DNA from 3 places in the Kitasatospora sp. NPDC059827 genome. Region 1 is predicted to be linked to each of the others. Evidence: riboswitches for the same ligand, from Rfam matches in the RefSeq annotation. Region 1 holds a riboswitch; each other region holds the start of a gene.
The links. A riboswitch is a leader RNA that binds a small molecule or an ion and turns the genes downstream of it on or off. The one in region 1 is predicted to bind cyclic di-AMP.
Positions count from the first base shown of each region.

Region 2: it holds a riboswitch for cyclic di-AMP, as region 1 does, so the genes downstream of both, ACFV8H_RS25830 (hypothetical protein) here and ACFV8H_RS29410 (NlpC/P60 family protein) in region 1, are expected to answer to the same signal.
Region 3: it holds a riboswitch for cyclic di-AMP, as region 1 does, so the genes downstream of both, ACFV8H_RS08680 (transglycosylase family protein) here and ACFV8H_RS29410 (NlpC/P60 family protein) in region 1, are expected to answer to the same signal.

Region 1 is NZ_JBHWIV010000059.1:29,439-36,751, forward strand. Features, by position in the region: gene ACFV8H_RS29395 (glycosyltransferase 87 family protein) at 100-1,455, shown strand; gene ACFV8H_RS29400 (hypothetical protein) at 1,498-2,640, opposite strand; gene ACFV8H_RS29405 (NlpC/P60 family protein) at 2,694-3,740, opposite strand; gene ACFV8H_RS29410 (NlpC/P60 family protein) at 3,967-5,082, opposite strand; cyclic di-AMP (ydaO/yuaA leader) riboswitch at 5,093-5,248, opposite strand; gene ACFV8H_RS29415 (NlpC/P60 family protein) at 5,588-6,622, opposite strand; gene ACFV8H_RS29420 (NYN domain-containing protein) at 6,855-7,313, opposite strand, start outside.
Region 2 is NZ_JBHWIV010000045.1:60,648-67,960, forward strand. Features, by position in the region: gene ACFV8H_RS25820 (alpha/beta hydrolase) at 28-1,188, shown strand; gene ACFV8H_RS25825 (MoaF N-terminal domain-containing protein) at 1,256-1,585, opposite strand; cyclic di-AMP (ydaO/yuaA leader) riboswitch at 2,021-2,142, shown strand; gene ACFV8H_RS25830 (hypothetical protein) at 2,145-3,497, shown strand; gene ACFV8H_RS25835 (hypothetical protein) at 3,616-4,218, opposite strand; gene ACFV8H_RS25840 (IclR family transcriptional regulator) at 4,390-5,187, opposite strand; gene aceB (malate synthase A) at 5,389-7,041, shown strand; gene ACFV8H_RS25850 (gamma-glutamylcyclotransferase) at 7,205-7,313, shown strand, end outside.
Region 3 is NZ_JBHWIV010000009.1:153,817-161,129, reverse strand. Features, by position in the region: gene ACFV8H_RS08700 (exopolyphosphatase) at 1-496, opposite strand, end outside; partial or broken gene ACFV8H_RS08695 (DUF501 domain-containing protein) at 646-1,182, opposite strand; gene ACFV8H_RS08690 (septum formation initiator family protein) at 1,154-1,633, opposite strand; gene eno (phosphopyruvate hydratase) at 1,797-3,083, opposite strand; gene ACFV8H_RS08680 (transglycosylase family protein) at 3,378-4,163, opposite strand; cyclic di-AMP (ydaO/yuaA leader) riboswitch at 4,165-4,335, opposite strand; gene ACFV8H_RS08675 (cytochrome P450) at 4,545-5,861, opposite strand; gene ACFV8H_RS08670 (SDR family NAD(P)-dependent oxidoreductase) at 6,164-6,589, shown strand; gene ACFV8H_RS08665 (MazG family protein) at 6,609-7,313, opposite strand, start outside.

The sequences.
Region 1 (7,313 bases):
CCCGGGTCAGTCCTAGTACCTAGGCCGCGGATGCGGCGGCCCGGGCGTCCGTCCGTACGACGCCTCCGGTGAGGACGTCGAGACGAACGAGGGAGCGCAGTGGAGTTGGCCCCGGCCACCGAGTCCGGTACTTCGCGCGGCCGCCTCGGCCGCCCGCTCGGGGCGCTCGCCGCCCTCGGGGCGACCTGGGTGGCCACCCGCACCGTACTGGTGCTGCTGATGACCGGGGTGTTGAAGGCGCCCGGCGGCGACGTCACCGCCGACGTCTGGATGATCTACCACGCCTGGTACGGCGTGCTGCAGACCGGCACCTTCCCGTTCGACGACGTCACCTGGCAGTACCCGCCCGGCGCCGCCCTGGTGATCCTGCTGCCGGGCCTGCTGCCCTGGTCGTACCTGACCTCGTTCTGGGTGATCTGCGGGATCGCCGACGCCGCCGCGGCCGCGCTGCTGATCCGCACCGGGCTGCGCCGGGGCCGGACGCTGACCGGCGCCTGGCTGTGGGTGGTCGCCGTGCCGCTGCTCGGCCCGATGATCTACAACCGCTTCGACCTGCTGGTCACCGCGCTCGCCCTGGCCGGCCTGCTGGCGCTGATCCGCCGCCCGGCGATCGGCGGGCTGCTGCTCGGCCTGGGCGGCATCGTCAAGATCTGGCCGCTGCTGGGCCTGATCGGCACCCCGTCCGGCCGCCGGACCCGCCGCTCCTGGACGCTGGCCGCCGCCACGGCGGTCTCGGTCGGCTTCCTGCTGGCGGCCGGGATGAACGGCGCCTTCGGCTTCCTGGCCTTCCAGGGGGCCCGCGGCATCGAGGTCGAGTCGGTGGGAGCGCTGCCGCTGCACATCGCCCGGCTGGCCGGGGGCTGGGACGGCAAGGTCACCATGAACTACGGCTCCCCCGAGATGCTCGGGCCGTGGGTCAGCGTGATCAGCAAGGTGATGATGGCCGGCACCGTGCTGGGCTTCCTCTGGCTGCTGCTGTGGCGCTTCACCGCCCGTCGGCGCAACGCCGCCACCATGTACGACGCGGCGCTCTGCGCGCTGCTGATCTTCGTGGTGACCAGCCGGGTGATCAGCCCGCAGTACCTGGTCTGGCTGGTCGGCGTCGCGGCGGTCTGCCTGACCGTGCGCGGCACCAGCCAGCGGCCGGTGGCGCTGCTGATCCTGCTCGCCTGCCCGCTCACCCTGCTCGAGTTCCCGACCTTGTTCACCCAGGTCCTGAACAGCGAACCGCTCGCGGTCGCCGTGCTGGGCCTGCGCAACCTGCTGCTGCTGACCGCCGCCGTGCTCTCCGGCATCCGGCTCTGGCGCTCCACCCGCGCCTCGACGGCCCTGGCGCCCACCGTGGTCCTGGCCGAGCCCCCGGCCCTGCCGGCTTCCTCCGGGTACCCGGTCCGCCCGGGCATCGCCTACGAGCAGGACCTGCTGGACGGCATCGATCACCCGGCCGGGCGGTAGCGGCGACGGACCTGCGACGGCCCGGCCCCACGTGCCCGGTGCCTAGCCCTTCAAGGCCTCGACCTCGGCCTGCCAGAGCCCGGTGAACTCGGCCAGTCCGAGGCCCAGTTCGGCCCGCAGCAGCCGGTCCGTCCGGTGCGTCCGCTCCTCGCCCGCCCCGTCGGCCGCGCCGACCGCCCGGTAGAAGGCGACCAGCCGCTGCGTCCCGTACCGGCGGGCGATCAGCTCGCAGGCCAGCCAGGACTGCTCGTAGGCCTGGGCGATGCCGTCGGCACCCGCGGTGAAGTCCGCGTCGGCGGGCAGCGCGGTGGGCAGCTTCCCGGCGGCGACGTCCCGGGCCAGCTCGGGGGCGATCTGCTGCGGGCGCCGACCGGAGTCCCGGTAGGCCGTCCAGTCGGCGACGCCCTCGGAGAGCCACAGCGGGGTCCAGGCCCGGGTGTCGACCCGGGTCGCGACGTGGGTGGTCTCGTGGGTGACGACCACCTGGCGGCCGAAGTCGCTGAGCTTCGCGAAGGCCTCGGGGTTGATCACCACCCGGTCCGCCGGGGTGTGCCGGGGGGCGCCGGGGGCGGCCACGGTGACCGCCGCCATGCCCGTCCAGCCCGCCGGGTCGGCCTCCAGCAGCCGGGCGAACTGCGGCTCGGTGGCGGGCAGTTCCAGCAGCAGCCGGCCGGGCCAGGCGTCACCCCAGACCGCGCTGACGGCCGCCACCGCCTTGTCCCCGACCGGGACCAGCCCGGCCGGGTCGGGCCCGTCGGCCAGGCCGAGCACCAGGCAGCGGGCTCCGGCGGCGGTGCGGACGGGGCCGAGGTCCCACGGCGCCGGGGGCCCGGCGCTGCCCTCCTCGCGCTCGACCCGCCAGCCGCCCCGGTCCCGGACCAGCTCGATCCGGCGCGGGTACACCACCGGGTACTCGTCGTACCCGGCGATCCGCAGCGCCAGCTCGACGGACGCGTCCTGCCGCTCCGGCCCGGTGGGCGGTGAGAGCACCAGGTTCCGGTACACCGCCTCGGCCCCGGTCAGCCCCGACCGGGCGGGCAGCGAGCGTGCCCGCGCCGCCAGCAGCGCGGCGACCTCGGCCTGCCGGTCGACGGCCCGCCCGTCCGGCGGCGGGGCCACCGGGGGCAGCGACAGCTGGGCCAGCCCGCCGGCCGCCAGCAGCAGCGCACCGCGCCGGGACAGCACCCGGCGCGCGGGGTCTATCGGGTGGGGGCCGTCCGGCCCGGAGGGCGTCGCGCTCAGAGCCGGACCACTCCCGAGACCGGCATCGCGTTGACGCTCTCGTACCGGACCTTGGCACCGGGGTACGGGGCGTGCACCATCACGCCGCCGCCGGCGTACATCCCGACGTGGTGCATGTCCCGGTAGAAGATCACCAGGTCTCCCGGCCGCGCTTCGGAGAGGCTGATCCGCTGCCCGGCGTACGCCTGGGCCTGCGAGGTCCGCGGCAGGGTCACTCCGGCCTGCCGCCAGCTGTAGTACATCAGACCGGAACAGTCGAAGGCACGCGGCCCGGTGGATCCGTAGACGTAGGGCGAGCCGACCATCCGCACCGCGGCGGCCAGCGCGGCCGCCCCGCGCTCGGAGGCGGCCGGGGCGTTGCCGAGGTCCAGCCGGTCGGTGCCGCGGGTGGCGCGCTGCTCGGCCTCCCGGGCGTCCTGGGCGACCATCCGGTTCCGCTCGACGGCGCCCAGGCTGTTGAGCAGCTTCTGCGCCTTGGCGAGGCGCTGCTGGATCTGCTGCTTGTTCTCGGCGAGCGAGCGGCGGGCCTCGTCCAGTTCGGCGAGCTTGGCGGCGGTCTCGGTGCGGCGCTGGTCGAGCCGGCGCTGACGGGTGACCAGCTCGTGCAGGGTCTCCTGCTGGCGCTCGGCGGCCTGGCCGAGGGTGCGGGCGCGGGTGAGGTAGGCCTCCGGGTCGCTGGAGAGCATCAGCTGGGCGGTCTGGGTCATCCCGCCGCCCCGGTACTCGGCCCCGGCGACCGTGGCGAGGTCCCCGCGCAGCTCGTTGAGCTGCTCCTGGGCGGCGGCGACCTCGCCCTGGAGGATCGTGGTCTCGCCCAGCAGCCGCTTCTGCGCCTCCTGCGCGGCGTTGTACTTCTCCGAGGCCTGTTCGGCCTCGTCGTACAGCTGCTCGACCTGGGCCTTGACGTCCTTGCGGTCGGGCGCGTCCGGCGCCCCGGGGGCGGCCTGGGCGCTGCCGGCGGTCGCCACGCCCAGGGCCGTGGTGGCGGCCGCGGTCAGTACCAGCGCACGGGCGAGCAGTTGGGAACGACGGTGCACGGGCATGCGGCAACGGCTCCAGTCCTGCGGCGCGGCCCCGCGGCCGCGCCCCGGTGGGCGGCCGTCGAGCGGGAGTCCGGTGGCAGACGTTAGCGAGTCCGGGCAAGTGAGTCCAAACCCCTACCGACCCGAATATTTGACCCCTAATCGGACACCAGGTCGAGTCGCCGGAAAAGCCGCAGGCCCGGCCCTCCGTGACGGAGGGCCGGGCCCGTGAACGCGTGGCTGGGGATCAGACCCGCACGATGGAGGCCAGCGGCATGTTGGAGACGGCCTCGTAGCGCACCGACGCACCCGGCTTGGGAGCGTGCAGCACCTGGCCGTTGCCCGCGTAGATGCCGACGTGGTGGGCGTCGCCGTAGAAGATCAGCATGTCGCCGGGCTGGGCCTGGGAGATGTCCGAGCCGATCCGGGTGCCGGCGCCGGCCTGCTCCTGCGAGGTGCGCGGCAGCGACACCCCGGCCTGGTTGAACGCCCAGACCATCAGGCCGGAGCAGTCGAAGGAGCTGGGGCCGGTGGCGCCCCAGACGTACGGGCTGCCGACCTTGGTGGCGGCGGCGGCCAGCGCGGCGGCACCGTGCGAGCTGCCCGGGGCGATCTTGACCGGCGCGGCGGTGGAGCCCGAGCCGAGGTCGCTGCGGCTGTTGTCGCGCGAGGCGCGGTCCGGGGTGGCGGCCTTCGCGGCGGCGTCCGCCTTGGCCTTGGCGTCGGCGGCGGCCTTGTCCTCGGCCGCCTTGATCGCCTGGCGCTCCTGCTCGGTCAGCGTGTTGAGCAGGTCCTGGGCGGCCTTGAGCTTGTTCTGGACCTCGTCCTTGGAGGCCTTCAGCTGCTGGGTCGTGGACTCCAGCTCGCCGAGCTTGCCCTGGGCCTCGGTGCGGTCCTGGTCCAGCTTGCGCTGCTGGTCCTGGAGCTGCTTGAGCTGGTTCTTCTGGGTGCTGCCCGCCTGGTTCAGCGCCCCGGCCTGGTTGAGGAAGTTGTCCGGGCTGGAGGAGAACATCAGCTGGACCGTCGGGGATATGCCCCCGTTGCGGTACTGCTCGCCGGCGATCTCGGCCAGGCCGCCCTGGAGGTCGGTCACCTGGGCCTGCTGGCGGGCCACCTGGTCCTGGAGGCCGGAGACCTGCTTCTCCAGCTCCTGCTGCTTCTCCTGCGCGGCGTTGTACTTCTCGGTCGCCTGCTCGGCCTGCTCGTTGAGCTGGTCGACCTGCTCCTTGACCTGGTCCTTGGTCGGCTGCGGATCGGCGTGCGCGCCGGACTGCGCGGAGAGCGCGACGGCGGCGGCGGCGAAACCGGTCAGGATCGAGACGCGGGCACGGCTGGCGGGCTTGGGACGACGATGGGACGCCACGAAGGCGGACTCCTTCTTCCTACGCCGCCTACCGGGTGAGCTGACGGGTTCGGGCCGGAAGCATGCCCTACGACGCCTCACCGGCCTCACCTACGGCCGACCTGGCGCCGATTCACCCCGGAGGAACGTGTGGTTCCCCGGCTCCGCTCCGCAGCGCCCCCGACTACTGGGCTCCCCTGTCGGGCAGTCGCTTCGACCTGCCCCGCTGTTTCGCGAACTCGGCGGTAACCACCGCCGCCACCCAGGCTGGGTGATCGACTGTGCGGTGGTTCGGAGCACGACCCTAGTAACTGAACCGTGATCCGTTCAAATCCTTGTCAGAAAAAAGACGGAAGATTACCCATGTTCTTTTGTGAAAATGACTGATGGTGATCACCGGCGCACGCAAAGCTGATCGACTCTCACCGTCCGGCCCACCCGGTCCGCAAACCCGAAGCGCCACCCCCGACCGGAGGTGGCGCGGATCACAGGGCCGGAACCGGCCCCTCGGGGAGGTACCGGACCGTCAGATCCGGCGGATCGTGTTGATCGACATCGCGTCGGCCTTCATCACCTTCACCACGTCACCGGTGTGCGGCGCGTGGACCACCATGCCGTTGCCGATGTACATCCCGACGTGGTGCATGTCGCCGCCGTAGATCACCAGGTCACCCGGCTGGGCGGTGGCCAGCGTCACGGCGGTCCCGATGTGGCCCTGCTCCTGCGAGGTGCGCGGCAGCGAGACGCCGGCCTGGCCGTACGCCCAGACCATCAGGCCCGAGCAGTCGAAGGTGGAGGGCCCGGTGGCGCCCCACACGTACGGCGAACCCTGCTTGCTCATCGCCTTGGCCACCGCCACGGCGGCGTAGCCGCTGGCCGGCGGCAGGTTGCTGAGGTCGACCCGGTCGGCGCCGCGGGAGGCGCGGTCGTCCTGCTGCTGCTGGGCCCGGAGCGCGGCCCGGTCGGCGGCGCTGAGCGAGTTCAGCAGGTCCTGGGCGGTCTTCAACTTGGTGTTGACGTCCGCCTTGGCCTGGTTGAGGTCCTTGGTGGTGGAGTCCAGGGAGGCGAGCACGGCGGCCGCCTCGGCCTTCTCCTGGTCCAGCCGGCGCTGCTGGTCGAGCAGACCCTTGAGCGCCTCGGTCTGGGTGGTGCTGGCCTGCTGGACGCTCGACGCCTTGTCCAGGTAGCCGGACGGGTCGGAGGAGAGCATCAGCTGGACGGACGGGTCGATGCCGCCGGTGCGGTACTGCTCACCCGCGACCTGGGCCAGGCCCACCTGGAGCTGGCTCATCTGGTCCTGGCTGCGGGCCACCTGGTCCTGGAGCTGGTCGGCCTGCTTGCGGAGCTGGTCGGAGCGCTCCTTGGCACCGTTGTACTTCTCGGCCGCCTGCTCCTGCTCCTGCTGGAGCTGGTCGATCTGCGCCTTGACGTCACTCTTGTTCGGCTGCGGCGCGGCATGCGCGGCGACCTGGGCGGAGAGGGCGACCGCGGTCGCAGCAGCAGCGGTGAGCACGGAGACCCGCGCGCGGCTCGGCTGCTTGGGACGGCGGTGGGAGGCCAAGGGACCGGCTCCTTCTTCCATCGGACTCACCTGATCAGGTGAGATTCCGGAAAATAGGTTTGACGCCAGACCCTAGTGAAGATCTACCCGTTTTGCCACTCCCCCGAAGGCGTGAACTCCGGTTCCCCCACTGACTTCACCGGATCCGCACACCCGCACGGAAATCCCACTGACCTGCCGTCACAGCCCCCGTCCCGGCTCAGGACCGGCTCAGGACCGGCTCAGGACCGGCTCAGGGCCGGGCCAGCCGGTTCAGCAGCAGCACCGAGGCCACCGGGCGCGCACCCGCCTTCCGCACGCCCTCCGCGACCTCCCGGTCGGTGGAAACCACCACCACCGGACGGCCCTGCGGCTCGGCCCGGACCAGACGGCGGATCAGCTCGTCCGCGGTCTCGCCGGTCCGGCTGAACCGTACCCGCACCCCGCGCGGTGGCGCCATGATGACCGGTACGTCCAGGTCCTGCCCGTCGAACACACAGGTGACCTCCGCCTGGGTGCGCTGGGCCAGCATCGCCAGCCCGCCCAGCAGCCGGATCCGCTGCTGCTCCAGCGGCAGCGCCGGGTACCCGGTCTTGGTCACGTTGTAGCCGTCCACCACCAGGTGCACCTGGGGGATCGCCAGCAGCTGGTCCAGCAGCGCCGGGTCGTCCTCGGCCAGGCCGCGCCGGGCCACGTCGTGCGGCGAGGCCGA
Region 2 (7,313 bases), on a different contig from region 1:
AGTTCGAGGCGTGGGAGCAACTGGAACATGGGTCTGACGAGCCACAAGGTGCTGGCACTGGCCGTGCTGATGGCGGTCGTGGTGATGGTCGGCACGGTCTGGCTCTGGCCCAGACTCGCCCGGAAGAGCTGGCAGGCGGTGCTCGGCCGGATCGGCGCGCTGCTCGCGACCCAGCTGGCGGTGCTCGCCGCGCTGGGGCTGGTGGCGAACAACTACTTCGCCTTCTACAGCAGTTGGGACGACCTGATGGGCACGGGCAGCACCGGCCCGGTCGTCATCCACAACAAGGCGGACGCCTCCGGCCGACTGCTGGTCGAGACCATAGGCCAGGCGTCGGTCAAGGGCGGCGGCGCGATGGGCCGTGAGCCCAGCCAGTCCGGCGAGATCCGCAAGGTCCGGATCGACGGCAAGGAGAGCCGGCTGTCGACCGAGGGCTTCGTCTACCTGCCACCGCAGTACTTCCAGCCCGAGTACGCGCAGAAGCAGTTCCCGGCCGTGATCGTCAGCACCGGATTCCCAGGAATCGCCGAGAACCTGATCACCCGCTTCAACTACCCGGGCGCCGCGCTCAAGCTGCTGCAGGAGGGCCGGATGCAGCCGACCGTCATGGTCCTGATGCGCCCCTCGCCCGCCCTGCCGCAGGACACCGAGTGCGAGGACATCCCGGGCGGCGCCCAGTCCGACACGTACTTCACCAAGGACGTCCCGTCGGCGATCCAGGCCAGCTACCGGGTCTCGGCCGACCCCCGGGCCTGGGCCTTCATGGGCAACTCCACCGGTGGCTACTGCGCGCTCAAGCTGGCCATGCGCCACCCGGACGTCTTCCCGACCGCCGTGTCCCTGTCCGGGTACTACGAGGCGGCCGACGACCCGACCACCGGCGACCTCTTCGGCGGCAGCAGGCAGCGCCGCGACGAGGCCGACCTGATGTGGCGGTTGAAGAACCTGCCGCAGCCGGACGTCTCCGTGCTGCTTGCCGGCACCAAGAAGGGCGACGGCAACTACAAGCACGACACCGAGGCGTTCATCGACGCCGCGAGGAGCCCGATGAAGGTCTCCTACAGCATGCTCGAGAACGGCGGCCACAACTTCGAGACCTGGAGCGCCCTGCTGCCGTCCTCGCTGGAGTGGCTGTCCCAGCACCTCAAGGTCCCGAACCAGCCGGGCCACCCGGGCCAGACCGTCTGACGGCGCCGCCCGCGGAACGCACCGAACCCCCGGAGGCTCCCGGGGGTTCGGTCCATTCCGGCGCCGGTCAGGCGACCCGCTCCAGCGTCCCGGTGTGCAGCTGGCCGACCCGGCCGCCCTCGCCCTCGAAGGTCCAGAAGGCCCGTACGGTCAGCGCGTTGAGGTCCATCACGTGACTGACGGTGATCCCGCTCTGTTCCGTCCAGCTGATGAAGTAGATCTCCGGCGCGACCTCGGCGACGTGCAGCCGCACGTCCTCCCACTGGCCCGCCGACTCACCGAGGCCCTCCCAGCGCAGCCGGGTGCCGTCGGCCGAGTAGGAGTTGCGGAAGGCCGCGCCGTTGTCGGCCCGGAAGACGTAGGTACGGCCGGCGAAGGCGGGCAGGGGCGCGGTCATGGTGGGGCGGAACCTCTTCTCTGGAACGGGGGACGGGTCGTACGGCTCCGGCCGGTGCTCTTGTGCACCGCGGAAAATCCCAGGGCTCCAATTTATCCGATGGGGCGGACTCGGGCGGCTCCACGCCACGGCGGTCACGCACGGTCCGCCACCGCCGCGCCGCGCACCGTGTGCGACCGGCGACCCGGGCGGGCCCGGCGGGACCGTGGGCCGGAGTCTGCTCCAGTGATCAACTCGGCCGCCACGCAGCGTCGTTGATCGACACCACTGTGAGCTGCGCGACAACCTGCTTGATCAGGTTGTCCGTCCACGGACGGCCTGCCTAGCCTGCAGTCGTCGTCCGCTGTCGCGGACCCCGCCGCCGGGACGCCGAGTCCCGTCCACCCGCCGGCGAGTACCCGAGCACCACAGCGGACGGGAGCGGGGGAACCAAGGTCAGCGCCCGGCCCGTACGCACCAGCGTGCGGGGCGTGGCTAGGGGTGAAGCCGCTCCACAGGCGGCCGGGCAACTGCAGCCCGAATCCGACAGCTCACCTCGCAGGCGTGGCAGAGGATCCCCATGCACCAGCCTGCCCGGCGCCGTCGCGCGCCCCGCCACGCCCGTCCGTCCCACCGCGGCCGCAACACCGCCCTCGCCACGACCGGGGCGCTCGCCATCACCGGCGCCGGCCTGCTCGGCCTGCCGTCCGTCTCCGGCGCCCAGGCCGCCACCGGCCCGACCGTCACCCAGGACCGGCTCGCCCCCGCCACCATGATCGCCGGCAGGGCCGGCACCGCCTCGCTGGCCCTGCACTCCTCGTCCTGCTTCACCGCCAAGACCGTCGGCGTCGGCGTCCGTGACGCGCGCGGCACCAACCTGGACTTCCCTGGCAACGCGAGCAACGTGCAGATCTGCCCCGGCGGACTCACCTACACCAGCGCCGCCCGCACCCTGGCCGCCGGGACGTACACCCAGTTCGGCTTCTGGCAGGACCTCGGCGGCGCCTGGCACAACCTGCCTTCGCAGCAGCTGGTGGTCTCGGCCACGGGTACGCCCACGCCGACCCCGTCCCCGACCCCGTCCCCGACGGCGACCGCGACCCCGACGGCGACCGCGTCCCCGACGGCGACCGCGACCCCGACGGCGAAGCCCACCGTAACTCCGACCGCGACTGCGACCCCGACCGCGACGCCGACCCCCACCGCCACGGCCACCCCGACGACCCCCGCGCCGTCCTCCCCGATCGCCGGCAAGTCGCTGACCTGGTCCGACGAGTTCAACGGCCCGATCAACTGGGGCCAGCGCTGGGTCGGCGACAAGAGCACCTCCTACAAGTACGGGAACCACAACCCGGACGACAACAAGCTCGACTGGCTGAACAAGAACAACGTCACCGTCGCGAACGGCGTCGCCACCTTCACGGCCACCCCGGGCGGGCCGACGCTGGAGAACGGCAAGCAGTCCTGGAACACCGGCTTCCTGACCACCGAGGGCTCGGCCGAGGGCTTCCAGGTCAAGACCGGCGACTACGCCGAGACCCGGGTCAAGCTGCCCGCCGGCACCGGCGCCTGGCCCGCCCTGTGGACCTGGAAGAACGGCAACGGGGAGATCGACTCCTTCGAGTACCACCCCGACAACCCGAACCTGCTGGAGCTGACCAACCACGTCAACCCCGGCAACCCCGACTACTACACCGACGCGAGCGCCGTCGGCACCGACCAGTGGGTGACCATCGGCACCTACTACGGCGCCAACTCGGTGGACTGGTACGTCAACGGCGTCAAGGTGTTCTCGGACGGCAAGGGCGTCGGGGCCAACTTCTCGGCGTACCTGATCCTCAACCTCTCGGTGAGCGCCGGCAAGTACCACCCGGCGCCGCAGGGGAACACCCCGATCACCATGGCCGCCGACTACGTCCGCGTCTACCGGTAACCACGGCCACCGGTAACCACGTGTACCGGTCACCACGAGCCCGCCCCACTGGTCATCGGACGTCCGGCAGCCGCTCGCCGGCGGCCGATGACCGGTGGGGCGATCCGGTTCGTGAGCCTTAGGCCGTCTCGACGACCCTGATGTCGAATGGCTGCCGGTTGTTCCCCTTGTCCCGGTCGTCCACGCTGTGCACCTCGACCGAGCCGCCGCCGAGCGTGCCCAGCGGCAGGTCGGGGGAGAGGTAGACCGGGACGAGGGCGGTCCTGGTGCGCCCCTCCTTCAGTCCAGGGCCGAAGACGCAGCGCACCTGCCGGCCGTGCTCCGCGACCTCGCAGTCCTCGGGGAAGTACGGGCCCTCGGGGGCGACGCCCTTCGGCAGGGTGACCACCACCGTGAAGGGCGAGGCGGTGGTGTCCGGGCCCCGGTTGGCGATGAGGGCATTGACGGTGGTGGTGCCGCCGGACGGCGCGGGATCCGGGTCGAGCCGGACCACCTCCAGGTCGGAGTCGGACGGCCTGGCGGCCACGGCGGGCAGGATGGACGCCTCGGGCGCGCCCGGCGCGACGACGCCCAGATCCGGTCGCGGCACCGGATGCCGCACCGCCCAGGAGGGCCCGGCGGCCAGTGAGGCCACCGCGCAGCCCGCCGTCACCGCCGCCAGCAATCCGGCCCGGCCGAACCTCCTGCGCCCCGTGCCGCCCCGCGCACCGTGCTGCTCCACGCCGTTCACCCTGTTCCCGTGCTCAGGCGGCCCGCACCGTCGCGGGCCGCGTCCGCACCAGGGTGTCCGAGCCGTGGCCGCGGCAGCGGCGCAACTCGCCCACCGCCACTCGAACGGCGGGCGCCGGCCCTCGTCGTATCTAGCCTTCGCCTGAGGTGGGTTGACGGATCGTCAGGGTGCCAGGACCTGCCCCAGTCGGGCCGCGATCTGGTGCATCACCGGCACCAGTGCGGACGCCCCCGCCTGCTCCTCCAGCGCCCGGATCCGGGCCTCCGGGCCGGAGACGGACAGCGCGGTGGGCGTCGGCGCGCCCGGGACGGCGAGGGCGATGCAGCGGACGCCGATCTCCTGCTCCTGGTCGTCGACCACGTACCCGCGCTCGCGCGCCTCGGCGAGCTGGTCCATCAGCTCCTGCGGGTCGGTGAGGGTGTACTCGGTGTGCGCGGGCAGCGGGTTGGGGCCCAGGACCGCGCGTGCCTCGTCCTCGGGGAGCTGGGCGAGCAGCGCCTTGCCGACGCCCGTGCAGTGCGGCTGGACCCGCCGTCCGACCTCTGTGAACATCCGCATCGAGCGCCGGGACTGCACCTGCCCGACGTACACCACCTCGCCGCCCTCCAGCACCGCCAGGTTGGCGGTCTCGCCGGTGGCCTCCATGAGCTCGGCCAGGTACGGGCGGGCCCAGCTGCCGAGCAGGCGGCCGGCGGTCTCGCCGAGCCGGATCAGCCGGGGGCCGAGGGTGTAGCGGCGGGCGGTGTCCTGGCGGACATAGCCCTGCTGGACGAGGGTACGAACCAGTCGGTGGATGGTCGGCATCGGGAGGCCGGAGCTGGTGGAGAGCTCACTGAGGGTGGCCACGCCGCCCGAGTCGGCCAGCGCCTCCAGGAGTTGGAAGGCGCGCTCGACGGACTGCACGCCGCCGCTCGCGCGGTCGGCGCCTGTCGTCGATGCTGTGTCGGGGGTCGCAACCACCGGCGTTCCCTTCGCTGTCGGGGAGGAGTAGAGTCCCGGCGACCTCTTCAACAAACCGTTGAAATTCTGTATCGCGGAAACTAGTCTCCACCTTACAGAATCGAACCCGCCGACAGGCGGGTAACGATCGAGGAAGTTCCCGAGGAAGTTCCCACCGGAGCTCCCTTCGCCAGGCTCAACCGTCTTAGGAGTGTCCTGCTCATGGCTGCAGCTCAGGGGCCCGTCGGCGCCTCCCCCGCCGCTCCGGTCGTCACTGTCGCCGGACCGCGCGTCCATCGGGCCGAGGAGGTGCTCACCCCGGAGGCGGTCGCCTTCGTGGTGGGCCTGCATCGTGCCTTCGAGGGCCGCCGACAGGAGCTCCTGGCCAGGCGGAAGGGCCGACGGGCGGAGATCGCCCGCGCCGGCATGCTGGACTTCCTCCCCGAGACCGCCGACGTCCGGGCCGGCGACTGGAAGGTCGCCGAGGCGCCGCGCGCCCTCCGGGACCGCCGGGTCGAGATCACCGGCCCCACCGACCGCAAGATGGTCATCAACGCGCTCAACTCCGGGGCGAGGATCTGGCTCGCCGACTTCGAGGACGCCACCTCCCCGACCTGGGAGAACGTGGTCAGCGGCCAGGTCAACCTGATCGACGCCTTCGAGGGCCGGATCGACTTCACCAGCTCGGCCGGCAAGGCCTACGCCCTCAAGCCCGCCGCCGAACTCGCCACCGTCGTGGTCCGCCCGCGCGGCTGGCACCTGGACGAGAACCACCTGCTGGTCGACGGCGTCCCGGTGGCCGGCGCGTTCGTCGACTTCGGCCTGTACTTCTTCCACAACGCGGCCCGACTGATCGCCAAGGGCGCCGAGGACCCCAACTCCGGCCCCTACTTCTACCTGCCGAAGACCGAGAGCCACCTCGAGGCCCGGCTCTGGAACGACGTGTTCACCCACGCCCAGGCCGAGTTGGGCATCCCGCACGGCACCGTCCGGGCCACCGTGCTGATCGAGACCATCACCGCGGCCTTCGAGATGGACGAGATCCTCTACGAGCTGCGCGACCACGCGGCCGGCCTCAACGCCGGGCGCTGGGACTACCTGTTCTCGATCGTCAAGAACTTCCGCGACGCCGGCGAGCACTACATCCTCCCGGACCGCAACAGCGTCACCATGGCCTCGCCGTTCATGGCCGCCTACACCCGGCTGCTGGTGCAGACCTGCCACCAGCGTGGCGCCCACGCGATCGGCGGCATGGCCGCGTTCATCCCCAGCCGCAGGGACCCGGAGGTCAACGCCGCCGCGCTGGAGAAGGTCAAGGCGGACAAGGACCGCGAGGCCGGCAACGGCTTCGACGGCTCCTGGGTCGCCCACCCGGACCTCGTCCCGGTCGCCCGGGCCTCCTTCGACGCGGTGCTCGGCGAGCGGCCCAACCAGAAGGACAACCCGGGCCCCGCCGAGCCGGTCACCGCCGCCGAACTGCTCGACATCGCCGGTGCCGGGGGCACCTGCACCCGGGCCGGACTGCACAACGCCGTCCAGGTCGGCCTTCGCTACATCGAGGCCTGGCTGCGCGGGCTCGGCGCGGTCGGCATCTTCAACATGATGGAGGACGCCGCCACCGCCGAGATCTCGCGCTCGCAGATCTGGCAGTGGATCCACAACGGGGTCGTGCTGTCCGACACCGGCGAGAAGGCCACCGCCGAGCTGGTCCGCACCCTGGTCGCCACCGAACTGGCCGAGCTGCGCGCCGAGTTCGGCGACGAGGCCTACCGGGCCGGCCGCTGGCGCGAGGCCGCCCAGCTCTTCGAACAGGTCGCCCTGGCCGAGGAGTTCGCGGACTTCCTGACCCTCCCCGCGCTTCCCCTGCTGGGCTGAGCACCAATCTATCCGCCGGCGCCACCGCTGCCGCCTGCCGGGCCGTAGCAGTTCCGCCGCCCTTTGCTCCGTTCCGTACGGCGACGAAATCCACCTGTCCTCTCGTCGCCGTGCGGAACGGTCTTTTTCGTTGTACGGCCTTACCCTCCTGAGGAGTTCACCGATGGCACGCATCTTCTTCAACGGCCAGGCGATGGTCGGCGGACCGTTCCACGAGAAGGTCGCCGACGCCCTGATCGGCCCGGCCCGCACCGCGACCGGCTACCGCTTCT
Region 3 (7,313 bases), on a different contig from region 1:
TGTCCACCGAGCGCGCCGCCTGGACCTGCGCCCCGCCGAGCACGAACTCGGTGGAGCCGCCGCCCAGGTCGAAGACCAGGTAGGGGGCGGGGAAGGGCCCGCCGGCCAGCTCCTTGGTGGCGCCGACGAAGGACAGGTGCGCCTCCTCCTCGCCGCTCACCACCTCCGGCTCGACGCCCAGGATGTCGCGCACGCCCTTGACGTACTCGTCGCTGTTCTCGGCGTCCCGGGAGGCGCTGGTGGCGACGAAGCGGGTGCGCTCCGGGCCGACGCCGAAGCCCGCGATGACTTCCCGGTACTCGCGGCAGGCGGCGAAGGTGCGCTCCAGCGCGTCCGGGTGCAGCCGGCCGGTGCGGTCCACGCCCTGGCCCAGCCGGTTGATGATCATGCGGCGGTCGAGGTCGGTGATCTCGCCCGTCTCCGGGTCCAGGTCGGCGACCAGCAGCCGGATCGAGTTGGTGCCGCAGTCGATCGCGGCCACGCGGGTCGTGCTCACTCGGACTCCTGCTCCGCCGTCGCGTCCTGCCCCGCCGTGCCGTCCTCGGCTGCGAGCTTCTTCGCGGCCCGCTCGGCGGTCTTCTGCTGCTTGGCCGCGATCACGGCCTCGTGGTCCTGGTCCTTGGCACGGTTGCGCAGCACCCGGTCACCGGCCGCCTCGACCTCCGCCGGGGAGACGCACGGGCCCTTGGCCCACCAGTCCTCCAGCATGCCGATCGCCTCGTCGCCGAGCGGGTTGACGCCCTCTCCGGCCGCCAGCGAGTGGCCGACCAGCACGTGCAGGCACTTCACCCGGTCCGGCATGCCGCCGGCGCTCGGGAAGCCCTCCAGCACCTCGATCGCGTCGCGCCGGGCGATGTAGTCCTCGTGCGCCTTCTGGTAGGCGGCGGCCAGCTCCGGGTCCTCGGCGAGCCGAGCCGTCTGGTCCTTCATCACGCCCTCCGCCTCCAGGGTGCCGATCAGCGAGGCGGCCTTGGGGCAGGTCAGGTAGTACAGCGTCGGGAACGGCGTGCCGTCCGGCAGCCGGGGGGCCGTCTCCACGACGTCGGGGTTGCCGCAGGGGCAGCGGTGCGCCACACCGCGCAGGCCGCGCGGCACCCGGCCGAGCTGGGCGGCGATGGCCGCGACGTCGGCGTCGGAGACGGCGGGGTGGTTCTCAGTGGTCATGGGGGGTGGGGTCTCCAACGGAGGACGGGGGGAGCGGACGGGGTGCGGCGGGGGCCAGCGCGACGGTGTCGGCGGCGTCCACCGAGTCCCAGATGCTGGTGTACCAGGGCTTGTCGGCCTTCGCCGGGCCGGCGGCCGCGTCGGCGGCGGTGGCCGAACCGGCCGGCGCGGAGGGCCGGGCGGCCGGACCGGCCGGGTCCACCGCGATGTACGGGGTCTCCCCCGGCACCGCGTAGTGCAGCCGGGCGCGGGCCTGCGCCTTGACGTACTCCGGGTCCTGCCAGCGCGCCTTGTCCCGGCGCAGCTGGTCGACCTGCTGGCGCGCGTGGTCGGCCTTCGCCCGCTGGGCGGAGATCTCGGCGCGCTGGGAGATGAACTGCCGCGTGGGGTAGGCCAGGATCGCCACCAGCGAGCAGAGCACCAGGACGAGGACGGTCGCCCGGCTCGTGAACCGAGGCCGGGCCGCCAAGCCCGGGATCCTCCAGCCAGCCATCTCCCGTATCCCCTCCTGGTCGCGACGGTGCCCCGCCGTCCACCCTACGGGGTGAGCGGCGGGGCACCGGTCAGGCGTGCGCTACCGGGGGCCTCGGGCCCCCGGGATCAGGGCCGGACGCCGCCCGGCCCGGGCGCGCTCAGCCCTCGTGCTTGAACCGCGGGAAGGCGCCGCGGCCGGCGTACTCGGCGGCGTCGTCGAGGATCTCCTCGATGCGCAGCAGCTGGTTGTACTTGGCGACGCGCTCGGAGCGGGCCGGGGCACCGGTCTTGATCTGGCCGCAGTTGGTGGCGACGGCCAGGTCGGCGATGGTGACGTCCTCGGTCTCGCCGGAGCGGTGCGACATCATGCAGCGGTAGCCGTTGCGCTGGGCCAGCTCGACGGCGTCCAGGGTCTCGGTCAGCGAGCCGATCTGGTTCACCTTCACCAGCAGCGCGTTGGCGGTGCCGGTCTCGATGCCCTTGGCCAGGCGGGCCGGGTTGGTGACGAACAGGTCGTCGCCGACCAGCTGGACCTTGTCGCCCAGCTTGACGGTCATGGCCTTCCAGCCGTCCCAGTCCGACTCGTCCAGCGGGTCCTCGATGGAGACCAGCGGGTAGGAGGCGACCAGCTCGGCGTAGTACTCGATGAGCTCGGCGGCCGACAGGGCCTTGCCCTCGAACTGGTAGGCGCCGTCCTGGAAGAACTCGGAGGCGGCGACGTCCAGGGCCAGCGCGATGTCGCGGCCGGGCACGTAGCCGGCCTTCTGGATGGCCTCGGTGATGAGGTCCAGGGCCTCGCGGTTGCTGTCCAGGTTCGGCGCGAAGCCGCCCTCGTCGCCGAGGCCGGTGGACAGGCCGCGCTCCTTCAGCACGCCCTTGAGGGTGTGGTAGACCTCGACGCCCCAGCGGACGGCCTCGGAGAAGGACTCCGCGCCGATCGGAGCGATCATGAACTCCTGGATGTCGACGTTGGAGTCCGCGTGCGAGCCGCCGTTGAGGATGTTCATCATCGGGACCGGCAGGACGTGGGCGTTCGGGCCGCCCAGGTAGCGGAACAGCGGCAGGTCGCTGGCCTCGGAGGCGGCGTGCGCGACGGCCAGCGAGACGCCCAGGATGGCGTTGGCGCCGAGCGAGGACTTGTCCGGGGTGGCGTCCAGGTCGAGCATGGCCTGGTCGATCAGGCGCTGCTCGGTGGCGTCGTAGCCGACCAGCTCGGGGCCGATCTGCTCGATGACGGCCAGGACGGCCTTCTCCACGCCCTTGCCGAAGTAGCGGTTCTTGTCGCCGTCGCGCAGTTCGAGCGCCTCGAAGGCGCCGGTCGAGGCACCCGACGGAACAGCGGCACGACCCGTGCTGCCGTCGTCGAGGCCGACCTCGACCTCGACCGTGGGGTTGCCGCGGGAGTCGAGGATTTCACGGGCTACGACGACATCGATGGACGGCACGAAGCATCTCCTTGCGGAAGCAGGGTCCGGCTGCGGGTGGTGCTGTCGGCCGGACGATTGCGGAGTCGTTACGACCAGAGCCTAACCGCCCGGGCTCCCGGGGCCACGTCGGCCCGGGCTGCGTCTCACCGTGTGGCCCGGCTACCCACCGGTAGTTCACCTGCTCGTCCCGGTGCGTCCCACCGGTGCGTCCCACCGGGGCGTCCCACCGGGGCGGGCGAACGCGGACGTAGGGGGCCGCCGGGCGCGGCCCCCTACGTGTCCAGCGTGTCGTTCGCCGTGGAACGGTCCGGCTCAGCCCAGGTGCAGGACCTGGCCGGGCACGATCATGTCCGGGTTGCCGCCGACCGTGGTGCGGTTGCCGTCGTAGAGCGCCTGCCAGCCGCCGGACACGCCCTGGGCGGTGGCGATGCCCGACAGGGTGTCACCGTCCCGGACGGTGTAGTCGTGGCCGGTCGTGGCGGCCGGGGCCTGGGCGGCCCGCGGGGCGGCGTGCTTGGGGGCGTACTGCTGCGCCGACGGGGCGGCGGGCTGCTCGGCCTGCTTCGGCGCGGCGTGCTTCGGCGCGTACTGCTGGACCGGCTTCGGCTGGGCGGGCTTGGCGGCGGCCTTGGGGGCCTGCTGCTTGGGCGCCTGCTGCTTCTGGGCCTGCTGCTTCTGCGGCTTGGCGTCCGAGGAGGTGTCCACCTCGGCCGGGGCGCCGCCCTTGCTCAGGCCCGCCTTCTGGGAGCAGACCGGCCAGGCGCCGGGGCCCTGCGAGGCGAGGACCTTCTCGGCGACGGCGATCTGCTGCCCCTTGCTGGCCTGGTTGGCCTGCGCCGCGTACGCGGTGCCGCCGTACGCCTTCCAGGTGCTGGGGGTGAACTGGAGGCCGCCGGAGAAGCCGTTGCCGGTGTTGATGCTCCAGTTGCCGCCGCTCTCGCACTGGGCGACGGAGTCCCAGACGGAGGCCGGGGCGGCGGAGGCGCCGGTGGCGGAGAGGAGCGGCAGTGCGAGTCCGACGCCGGCCACACCGGCGACGGCGATGGCCTTCTCGGCCTGGGTGCGACGGCGATGACGGCCGGTTCCAACGAACAGCATGAAGGTCCCTCTCCGCACGCCTGCGAGGTGAGCTGTCGGGTTCGGACCGGGAGGTGGCCCGGCCGCCGTCTGCGGAATCGACTCCGCGCGGGCGGCTTCACCCCAAGCCGTGGAGGAACGGCAACAAACCTGGTTCCCCCGCCCCTGCCCAGGGTTCTGGTCGGTTTCCCGTGACGCGGCGGGCAGGATTCGGCGTCCGCGCACGAGGTCCGCAGCTGCGAACTCCACGGAGACTAGACAGATCCTCAGACGAATCACAAGCTCATATCACCGACATCACACAAGAATTACGGCCCGTGTTCGATCGCCTACCAACGGCGGGGCTTTGTCCGGTTTGATGGCTGTTCACACCACCCTCGGTGGCCGGTTCCGGATGCTTCGTCAGCGTGTCGTGGCCTCAGGACGACTGTGCGGCGACCGGGGCTCCGGACTGAATTCGACCGGAAGTTCGCGCAATCCACGCATGATCAGGCCACCCCGCCAGCGCAGATTCTCCGGGCTTTCGGCCAGTCGCAGATCCGGCAGCCGGGAAAGCAGCGTGGCCAGCGCGGACCGCCCCTCCAGCCGGGCCAGCGGAGCTCCGATGCAGTAGTGGATGCCGTGCCCGAACCCCAGGTGCGGGTTGTCGCTCCGGGCCAGGTCGAGGGTGTTCTCGTCGGAGAACCTGGCCGGATCGCGGTCCGCCGCCGCCAGCACCACCAGCACCGGATCCCCGACCGGGATCTCCACCCCGCCGATGGTCAGCGCACTGGTCGCGAACCGCCAGGTCGCCAGCTCCACCGGCCCGTCGTAGCGCAGGAGTTCCTCGATCCCGGTCTCCAGCAGCGCGGTCTCGCCGCGGGCCACCGACTCCTGCAGCAGGGCCCGCTGCCCGGGATTGCGCAGCAGCGCGTACGTCCCGTTGCCGATCAGGTTCACCGTCGTCTCGAACCCGGCGAAGAGGAGGATGAAGGCCATCGCGGCGGCCTCGTTCTCGGTCAGGTGCTCGCCGTGGTCGCTCGCCCGGATCAGGCCGGAGATCAGGTCGTCCCCGAGGTCCGCCCGCTTGCGGTGGATCAGCTCCAGCAGGTATGCGCGGATCTGCTTCACCGCCCGCCCCACGCCGCCGCGTTGGCCACCGCCGTGGCCCGGCTTCGTGTGTCGCAGCATCATTCCGGCCCAGTCCCGGAAGTCGTCCTGGTCCTCGGAGGGAACGCCGAGCATGTCGCAGATCGCGTAGATGGGGAGCGGGAACGCGAACTCGTGGATCAGGTCCGCCGAACCGCGCTGCGCGAAGCCGTCGATCAGCCGGTCGGTGAGCTGCTGCACCCGCGGCTCGAACTCCGCCACCCGGCGCGGCGTGAACGCCTTCGACACCAGGCGGCGCAGCCGGGTGTGGTCCGGCGGGTCGATGTTCAGCAGGTGGGTCATCAGGTCCGCCTGCCGCTCCCCCGGGATGCCCACCCGGCCGGTGCGGTGCGCCTGCCCGCTGTGGTGCGCCGGGTTCTTCGAGAGCCGGCCGTCCGCGAGCGCCTGCCGGGCGTCCGCGTAGCGCGTCACCAGCCAGGCCTCCACCCCGCTCGGCAGCGTGGTGCGGTGCACCGGGGCGTGCTCGCGCAGCCAGGCGTAGGCGGGGTACGGGTCGGCGGCGAACTCCCAGGTGAAGAGCTGCGGGTCGGGCTGGGCGGCGGGCTGGGCGCCCTCGGGCTGAGCTGGCATGGGTCGACCGTAACCGCTGGACCGGAGGGGCCCGGACCACCGGCGCACGCGCCCCCGCGGCCGGCCGGAGGCCACCGCCGCGCGAACCGTCCGTGACCGGTGCGCGAGCGGAACGCCGACACTCCGTGGACGGCCCGTGGACGGTGCGTGGACGGGCCTTGGCCAGCTCTTGGCCGGGCGGCAGGCGTGAGCCTGGTCACCTGAGGGGTAATCCCTGTTGCGGAGGGTCAGGACCTGCCTACGATCCTCCGAAGTACGCGCGGGCGCCGGTGCGGTGTCGCCCGCAGGGAGGAGCTGGACCAATGACGGTCAGCGGAGCAGTCGTCGTCATCGCGGTACTCGCGGGCGGTTCGGGGGCCGACCTCGCCCGCCGGTTCACCGCGGCCGGCACCGCCGGGATGCTGATCGCCGACACCCACGTCGGCATCGCCGAGGACCTCGCCTCCGAACTCGACCGGCCGGGCTGCCCCGTGGTCGGCGTCTCCGGCGACATCCGCCGGCCCAGCGACGTCGCCGCGCTGGTCGACACCGCCGAGAAGCACTTCGGTCCGATCGACCTCTTCTGCGTGGCGGGGCCGAGGGGCGAGCGGATCGTCTCCCTCGCCGACCTGCCCGCCCACCTCGACCTGGAGCGCCTCGCCGAACTGGTCGTCCTGATCGGCGAGGCGATCGGCGAGCTCGTCCCGCCGCAGCGGTGCGCCACCGAGCGCACGGCGACGGCGGCCTGAGCCGCCCCGCCACCGGGGTCTACTCCGGCCGGAGCCCCTCGGCCGCGCGCACCGCGTCCCGGTAGCCGCGCGCGGCCGAGCGCAGCGCCGCGTCCACGTCCACCCCGGCGTCGTGCGCCCGCTGCGCCACCGCCAGCAGCAGCCGGCCCGCCGCCTCGGCGGTCAGCTCCCGCGGCAGCTCGTACGGCTCGTCCGGCACCCCCGCGAAGCCCGCCCGGCGCACCCGGGACACCAGCTTCGCCGCGTACGCCAGCGCCGGCAGCCCGGCCGGCACACCGTCCAGGACGGACTCCCGGTCCGCCTTCTCGGCCGCCTTCAACTGCTCCCAGTTCGCCTCCGCCTCGTCGGCGCCCGCCACCTCGACGTCCCCGAACACGTGCGGGTGCCGGTACAGCAGCTTCTCGACCATGTCCCCGGCCACGTCGTCGATCGTGAACGGATCGGTCGGGTGCTCCTGCGCGACCCGGGCGTGGAAGAACACCTGGAACAGCACGTCGCCCAGCTCCTCGCGCAGCGCGTCCCGGTCCCCCTCCTCGATCGCCTCGACCAGCTCGTAGGCCTCCTCGACCAGGTACTTCACCAGGCTCTCGTGGGTCTGCTCGGCGTCCCACGGGCAGCCGCCCGGCGAGCGCAGCCGGTCCATCACCGAGGCGAGGTCCAGCAGCCGCGCCCCCGGCAGGTCGTACGAGCCGGGCAGCACCTCGATCTCCGGCACCTCCCCGGC